2 regions of the Rhizobium sp. ERR 942 genome follow, and region 2 is predicted to be linked to the other one. Evidence: riboswitches for the same ligand, from Rfam matches in the RefSeq annotation. Region 2 holds a riboswitch; the other holds the start of a gene.
The links. Region 2 has a riboswitch for thiamine pyrophosphate ahead of thiC (phosphomethylpyrimidine synthase ThiC). Riboswitches for the same ligand answer to the same signal wherever they lie in the genome.
Positions count from the first base shown of each region.

Region 1: another riboswitch for thiamine pyrophosphate. It lies ahead of thiM (hydroxyethylthiazole kinase); the one in region 2 lies ahead of thiC (phosphomethylpyrimidine synthase ThiC).

Region 1 is NZ_VIUA01000002.1:109,468-113,679, reverse strand. It holds gene FBZ97_RS07485 (undecaprenyl-diphosphate phosphatase) at 1-217, shown strand, start outside; gene thiD (bifunctional hydroxymethylpyrimidine kinase/phosphomethylpyrimidine kinase) at 367-1,173, opposite strand; gene thiE (thiamine phosphate synthase) at 1,170-1,805, opposite strand; gene thiM (hydroxyethylthiazole kinase) at 1,802-2,605, opposite strand; TPP riboswitch at 2,657-2,753, opposite strand; gene FBZ97_RS07465 (DUF1127 domain-containing protein) at 2,982-3,128, shown strand; gene yghU (glutathione-dependent disulfide-bond oxidoreductase) at 3,692-4,212, shown strand, end outside.
Region 2 is NZ_VIUA01000002.1:293,281-297,492, reverse strand. It holds gene thiO (glycine oxidase ThiO) at 1-38, opposite strand, end outside; gene thiC (phosphomethylpyrimidine synthase ThiC) at 40-1,866, opposite strand; TPP riboswitch at 1,958-2,090, opposite strand; gene FBZ97_RS08275 (hypothetical protein) at 2,222-2,965, opposite strand; gene FBZ97_RS08270 (porin) at 3,571-4,212, shown strand, end outside.

The DNA of each region.
Region 1 (4,212 bases), 180 kb from region 2:
CTTGAAGGAACTGTATGAGCTCCATAAGGCGCATATTCCGATGGAAGCCTGGTCGGTTCTGCTCGTCGGCCTGATCGTCGGCAGCATATCCTCCTTCATCACCATCTGGGGGCTGATGCGTTTCCTGGAGCGCTTTTCGACCTGGCCTTTCGTCATCTACCGTATCGGCCTTGGGGCAGTCATACTTTTTGGCGTGTTGACTATGGGCTGGGCCTGAACCGGTCTTGCCATTCGACCGTCAATAAAAGAAAGGCGCTGCCCGTCAGGGCAGTGCTTCTCGTCTTATGCCCTATCCGAGGACGAGGCCGCATCCCACAGCGGAAACGACGACCTGATCGCTGAGTAATAGGGTCATTTCTCTCCTCCTTATAGATTCGCCCACAGCGCATGGAAATGCTGCACAGGCCCATGGCCGCTGCCGACAGAAAGCTGGCCTGCGGCAGCAACCGCGGCGGCGAGATAGGCCTTGCCGACGGCGACAGCTTCGGGAAGCGACAGGCCTTTGGCGATCTCTGCCGCGATAGCGCTGGAGAGCGTGCAGCCCGTTCCATGGGTATTCTTGGTCGGCAAGCGCTCGGCTTCGAACCAGGTCAGGCGACCGGTGCTTGCGAGCACATCTGGACTTTCGTTGCCCTCGAGATGGCCACCCTTGACGAGTACAGCTGAAGGCCCGAGCGCTGCAAGCGCACGCGCCTGGCGCGCCATGTCTTCGCGACTTTTCGCCTCCGCGTCATGCAACAGCGCAGCCGCCTCGGGGAGGTTCGGTGTAATGACGGTCGCCAGCGGTAGCAATCGCGTGGTCAGCACGTCAACGGCATCGGCAGCCAGTAGGGCGGCGCCACCCTTGGCGATCATGACCGGGTCGAGGACGACGGGTACATCGCGATGTCGCGCCAGAATGTCCGCGACGGCACTGGCGATGGCGGCATTGGCGATCATGCCGATCTTGACGGCATCCACATGGATGTCGGCAAAGATCGCATTGATCTGGTCTGCCACGAAATGTGGAGGCACCGGATGGACGCCGGAGACGCCTTGCGTGTTTTGCGCGGTCAAGGCAGTCAGCGCTGCCATTCCATAAACGCCGCGGGCGGAGAAAGCCTTCAGGTCGGCTTGAATGCCAGCGCCGCCGGAGGGATCGGAGCCAGCGATGGATAAGACATTGCGGATCATTGGCGAGCCTCCTTGATGGCGTTCGCGATGACAGTTGTCGCGGCTTGCGGGTCCGGTTGGCCGCATATGGCCGAGACGACCGCGAGACCATCGGCTCCGGCCGAGTAAACGCTTGCGGCATGCTCTCCCTTGAGGCCGCCGATCGCGACCGATGGAACGGGGCATAGCCTGACGATGCGGGCAAGCCCGTCGAAGCCGATCGGCTGCTTGTGATCGGGCTTGGTGGGCGTGGCAAAGACCGGGCCGATCCCGGCATAGTCGACGATGCCGGGATCTATGGAGGAAGCGAGAGCTTCCGTTTCCACCGAGAGGCCGAGGATCATGTCCGGCCCGATCAGGCGGCGTGCTTCGGCGGCATTCATATCCTCCTGTCCGATATGGAGGCCATCGGCGCCAATGGCGATGGCAGCCTCGACATTGTCGTTGACGATCAGCCGGACATTCGTTCCCTGCAGGATTTGCTTGAGGGCGCGGCCCGTCTCGATCATGGCGGCTGTCGGTGCATGCTTGTCGCGCAGCTGTACGATGGTTGCGCCGCCGGCAATGGCTGCACGGGTGGTTTCAATCATGCCGAGGTTGGCACACAGCACCGGGTCGAGGACGAGATAGAGCGAGAGATCGAAGTCTTTCATGCCGCCGATATCCCTGCATTGCGATCCAGCACTTCCGGGCTAAGGCCGGCGAGGGCGTCGAGGAAGCGCCAGGAAAAGGAGCCCGGCCCGTCTGCAGCCGCTCCGGCCTGTTCGCCGGCGACGGCAAAGACCGCGAGCGCCGCAACGGTCGCATCGAATGGATCATCCGGCGTTGCTGCGGCAAAGGCGCCGACGAGGCAGGTCAGCGAGCAGCCGACGGCCGTCACCTGCGGCATGAATGACGAACCGCCGGCGATGCGCTTTGCCCTCCGCCCGTCGGTCACGAAATCCGTAACGCCGGTAACTGCAACGACGCAGCCATGCTTTCCCGCCAATTGCCGGGCGGAATCTTCCGCGTGTTCGACCGCGTCGCGGCTATCGACGCCCTGGCCGCGGCTCGTGCCGCCGGCAAGCGCGATGATCTCGGACGCGTTGCCGCGAATGATCGCCGGCTTTAGCTCGATCAATTGCGCGACCGCCTTGCGGCGGAACGTGGTCGCATAATGGGCGACGGGATCGAGGATCCAGGGCTTGCCCGCCTCGTTTGCCGACTGCGCCGCCTTCAGCATGCCCGCAAGCCAGCCGGACGAGAGCGTGCCGATATTGATCGTCAGCGCGCCGGAGATAGCGGCAAACTCGCCGGCCTCCTCTTCGGCATGTACCATTGCCGGCGATGCCCCGGCGGCAAGCATCACATTGGCCGCGATATTCATGGCGACGAAATTGGTGATGCATTGCACCAGCGGAGGGTTAGCCCGCATGGTGCGAAGCAAATTGCCTGCAGTTGTCTGGTCTTGCATATCGCCCCTTTCAGGCGGGCGAGACGCACAGGGACGACGTGCTGGTGCTTTACGAGGTCCCGAGCGACTCCCTCCGCCAGCATGATCTGGTTCAGGTTCGAAGGGTGCTTCTCAGCCCGCCGGATGGCGGACGCCCCTGTCTCTCATCTCTCTTCTTTTCGCAGACAAAGACGGCGCTGTCACCAGCAAATCACAAAAGCCATGCTGGCGCGTGAGATTGCCTGCTTTCTCGGCGACCCATGCAATGGATGCATAGGTGGAGTGATCCCTTAGCTCTGCAAAAACCTGTGGGCTTCGACTATATGTTTCTCATCGAAGCGACGGGAGCGCCAAGCACGGCCGCTCAGCTTCGAAAGCCCAAGGAAAGGGGATCATCATGAACGTAGCACGCTCTTTCAATAACTGGCGCAAGTATCGTCAGACGGTCGCCGAACTGGGCCGTATGTCCACGCGCGAACTGCATGATCTGGGTATCGATCGCGGTGAAATCCGCAATGTTGCCCGCGCAGCGATCGCTCGCTAACGGCCGCACCGGCTCCTAATAAAGCTGAATTATGTCAGCGCCTGTTCCCCTTGAGCAGGCGCTTTTGCTTTATGAATATCACCGTTCCTTTTCGCCGCGCTTGCTGAAGATTGCATCAATTTAGCTCTCTGCTTTTCGCATGGCGCATAACTGCCTTGCAAAGAAATGCCTATGAACTGAGCAAAAGACTGGTATGTTCTTCTCATCGAAGCGATGCATCTCCTCCCGCATCCCTTCGCTTCGCAGACGTCCTTATCCTCCTCCCAGGGACGGCTGCAGGAATAGCGGAACTCCTCCTCCCATCCGCTGTTCGGTTCTTGTAAAAAGCCTGCCGCTCCTCCTCCCGCGGCAGGCTTTTTCGTTTCATGGACCTCCAGAAGATTGGCAATGACCTAACTCGGTCGAGAAGCTGGCGCTCCAACCCAAGCGGCAAGAGCGCTTCCGCATTAAAGTGTGCGCATTCTCCTCTCGCAAAAATGAAGAGTCGCCCCTATGTGCGACCTATGTAGCGCGCTACATCGAAGACCAACCCCAACGTGATTCCCCGAAACAGGAGGATGCCCATGACCGGTTCTGCCGAATATACGCCGCCGAAAATCTGGACCTGGAACAAGGCCAATGGCGGCCAGTTCGCCAATATCAATCGCCCGATTGCCGGCCCGACTCACGAGAAAGAACTGCCGGTGGGACGTCATCCCCTTCAGCTCTATTCGCTTGGAACGCCGAATGGCGTGAAGGTCACCATTATGCTCGAAGAGCTGCTGGCACTTGGTCACAGCGGCGCGGAATATGATGCCTGGCTGATCAAGATCGGCGAGGGCGATCAGTTCGGCAGCGGTTTCGTCGATGTCAATCCGAACTCGAAGATCCCGGCTTTGCTCGACCGCAGCGGTCCGAAGCCGGTCCGCGTTTTCGAATCGGCCTCGATTTTGATGTATCTCGCCGAGAAATTCGGCGCCTTCCTGCCTACCGAGCAGCCGGCTCGGGCCGAATGCATCTCCTGGCTGTTCTGGCAGATGGGCAGCGCGCCCTATCTCGGTGGCGGCTTCGGCCATTTCTACGCCTATGCGCCGACGAAGATCGA
Region 2 (4,212 bases):
AGGCCGGCAACGCCGGCCCCTTTGATGAGGATGCGCATCTCACTCGGCCGGCTGGGCAGGGGCTTCGACCGGCATATAGAGATCGCCGCCTTCCCGATATTTCGCCGCCATCGCTTCCAGCCCTTCCTTCTGTGCCTCCGCGCGGATGTCGTGCGAAATCCGCATCGAGCAGAATTTCGGGCCGCACATCGAGCAGAAATGCGCGACCTTGTGAGCCTCCTTCGGCAAGGTTTCGTCGTGGAAGCTGCGGGCGGTATCCGGATCGAGCGACAGGTTGAACTGGTCCTCCCAGCGGAACTCGAATCTCGCACGCGACAATGCGTCGTCGCGAACCTGAGCGGCCGGATGCCCCTTGGCGAGGTCGGCGGCGTGGGCGGCGATCTTGTAGGTGATGACGCCGGTCTTGACGTCGTTGCGGTCGGGTAGGCCGAGATGCTCCTTCGGCGTGACGTAGCAGAGCATCGCCGTGCCGAACCAGCCGATCATCGCAGCGCCGATGCCCGAGGTGATGTGATCGTATCCTGGGGCGATATCCGTCGTCAGCGGTCCGAGCGTGTAGAAGGGTGCCTCGCCGCAGACGGCGAGCTGCTTATCCATGTTCTCCTTGATCTTGTGCATCGGCACATGGCCAGGGCCTTCGATCATCACCTGGCAATCTTTTGCCCAGGCGATCTTCGTCAGTTCGCCGAGCGTTTCGAGCTCGGCAAACTGCGCGGCGTCGTTGGCATCGGCAATAGAGCCCGGTCGCAGGCCGTCACCGAGCGAGAAGGAGACGTCATAGGCGCGGCAGATGTCGCAGATTTCCTCGAAATGCTCGTAGAGGAAGCTCTCCTTGTGGTGATGGAGACACCACTTGGCCATGATCGAGCCGCCGCGCGAGACAATGCCGGTGACGCGGTTGACGGTGAGCGGGATGTAGTGCAGCCGCACGCCGGCATGGATGGTGAAATAGTCGACGCCCTGTTCGGCCTGCTCGATCAGCGTGTCGCGATAGATCTCCCAGGTCAGTTCCTCCGCGATGCCGCCGACCTTTTCCAGCGCCTGATAGAGCGGCACCGTGCCGATCGGCAGCGGCGAATTGCGGATGATCCATTCGCGGATATTGTGAATGTTGCGGCCGGTCGAAAGATCCATGACGGTATCGGCACCCCAGCGCGCTGCCCAGACCATCTTCTCGACCTCCTCCGCCATGGAGGAGGTGACTGCGGAATTGCCGATATTGGCGTTGATCTTCACCAGAAAATTCCGGCCGATGATCATCGGCTCGCTTTCGGGGTGATTGATGTTGGCCGGGATGATAGCGCGGCCGGCTGCGACCTCCTGGCGAACGAATTCAGGCGTGACGTGATCGGGAATATGCGCGCCGAAGCTCTCGCCGTCACGGACCAGCGCTTCGGTCTTGGCCTTGCGGCCGAGGTTCTCGCGGATGGCGATAAATTCCATTTCCGGGGTGATGATGCCGGCGCGCGCATAGGCGAGCTGGGTGACGGCCCCGCCATTCTCGGCGCGCAGCGGCTGGCGCTTGGCCGGAAATTCCGGTGTCAGCCGTTCGCCGGTGACGAAACCGTTGTCTTCGGGACGCACATGGCGGCCCTCATAGGCCTCGACATCGCCGCGGGCGAGCACCCAGTCGCGGCGCAACTGCGGCAGGCCCTCTTCGATGCGGATATCCGCGCCTTCGACAGTATAGGGGCCGGACGAATCGTAGACGATAACTGGCGGCTCGCCCGATGTCGGATGGACGCTGATTTCGCGCATCGGCACGCGGATATCGGCATGGATATCCCCGGGGACATGGATTTTCCGAGAGGCCGGCAGCGGGCCGGTGGTGACGGTCGGAGTGAGGTTCTTTGCGGCAACGTTCATGGTGTGAGGCTCCAAGTTGCAGTTGGAGACCCAGTCAATCAGCCGGAATGATGAAAAGACGCCGGCATGGAATCCAGGCGGGAATCCGAAGCCTCGAGCGCTTGCACCGTCCCTACGCCAGTATGAACTGGATCAGGTTCAACGGGTCACTGCGCCCACAACCGGCAGAGCCGTATTGTTCAGCAGTATCTCAGCCCCTTGCCGGGACCCCCCTGGTGAATGTCAAAAGGCTATGCCTTACTCTTGTCCTCTGTCAACCCCGCAGCGGCGGTCGCATTTTCCGGGAGATTGACCATTGCCGCGCCCGTCGAATTGCAACTTTATCGCGCAGATCATCGTGCGGACTTGCCGCGCCTTAGTAACGTGGTGTGGTATTGCCGACGAAGCGATGGGGGCCGGTATGGGACAGCTTGCTCGCGGTATCGAGCCAGATCTTGCCGCCGAGGGCGCGCCAGCGGTGACAGAAGGCGAAGTCCTCGCTGAGATAGATCCCCGTTCCCTCCTCGACCATGCATTCGAACAGGGCGTATTGGGTGCTGGGTGAGCGTTTGGTGCTGGGATAGGCGTGGATTGCGTTGTAGCGCAGCTCCGGATAGGCCGCGATCATTCTTTCTATAACGTTGCGCTTGATCAAAAGCATGCCCGTACCTGCATAGACGGCGCTGACGAAATCGCCATCACGCTCTGCAACCTGGCCGACAAGTGGCGTGCCGACATAGTGAAGTGCGGCTGCCGCAAGTGTTTCGCCGTCTGCTGAATTGATGCGGGCCGCCGTCTCCCAATCATAATCCTTGATCGGATACATGGCGGCGACCACATCCTTATCGGCTTCCAGAAGCCTCATGACCTGATCGGGCTCGAAGCTGATGTCGGCGTCGATGAAGAGCATATGGGTCGCCGTCGTATCGTTCAGGAAGGACGAGACAAGCGTGTTTCGGCTGCGGGTAATCAGGGCGTCATTGCCGAGCAGAGCCAGCGTCAGCTGTATGCCCGCCTGCGCTCCCGTCTGCATCAGTGAGAAAATGGACTGCATGTAGTCCTTGGTAACGAGGCCGCCGAAGCAGGGGGTCGCTATGAAGATCAGCCGGTTCTCATTCATTCGCGATTTTCCCTCTCCGATGGCGCGAGTCGCCGGAATCTAGGAAAATTCAATATTTCTGTGTGTAGCGAATTATTGAATTTTATTGCTGATCTTTGCTCAAGCCGACCGGTCATTATGCCGTGGAATTCGCGATGGCCATATCATGACCAGATTGGGCTGCCATGGTCGTCATCGACCGCCGACATCACGGTGGCCTTAAATGCGGTGACGGCCCTGACTGGCAGGCGTTCTCGTGAACAGGGACATCTTTGCGATCTCTGCCGGTGCCGCCATGGCCTGCGGTCGCCAGTTGCATTTAAGCAACAGAGGTCAAGACTAACGCCCCAGCGCCCTTCATATAATTGACAAACATACGGGCTGTTTGTAAATCCAATACAGGACATAAGTTGTCTTACGGTCGAGCAATCGGCCGGATCGGTAGAGGCATTTCAAAACCTTTTACCGCGGGGGTAATCATGAAGGTTCGAGGGGACTCAAGCCAACATCAGGTGCGTATTTGCCGGGCTGCCCGGTCGTGTTTAGACCAAGCCGATCCCCAGGGCAGTGTTCCAGTTTTGCGCTCGCGGTAAAATAGAAATGCATAATACAACCAGGAGTTTAAAATGAACATCAAGAGCCTTCTTCTCGGCTCCGCTGCCGCTCTGGCGGCAGTATCCGGTGCCCACGCAGCAGACGCGATCGTCGCCGCTGAGCCGGAGCCGCTGGAATACGTTCGCATCTGCGACGCATACGGTGCTGGCTACTTCTTCATTCCGGGCACGGAAACCTGCCTCAAGATCGGCGGCCGCGTCCGTACCGAAGGCGAATGGTACGATGCCTACAACCCGAACAGCAAGAACGGTACGCTCTGGCATACCCGCGCCGAGCTGAGCGTCGATACCGCGACCGACACCGAATACGGCCCGCTGAAGACCAACACGGTCATCCGTTGGGACTGGAACGACGGCAACTCGACCTCCACCAAGCTGCTGTTCGCCAACATCAGCCTCGGCGGTTTCCTGGTCGGTAAGGCCGATTCGCAGTATAACTACTACATCGGCTATGCCGGCGACGTCATCAACGACGACGTGATCTATGACGGCCCGTATGAACTCAACCAGTTGACCTACACCTACGATGCCGGCAATGGCTTCACGGCTGTCGTCTCGGTTGAAGACTCGAACTCCAGCGGCTCCGACGCCTCCTACGGCTCAAGCTGGTGGTCTGACGACAAGGGCAACCACTACGCTCCTGACGTCGTTGCC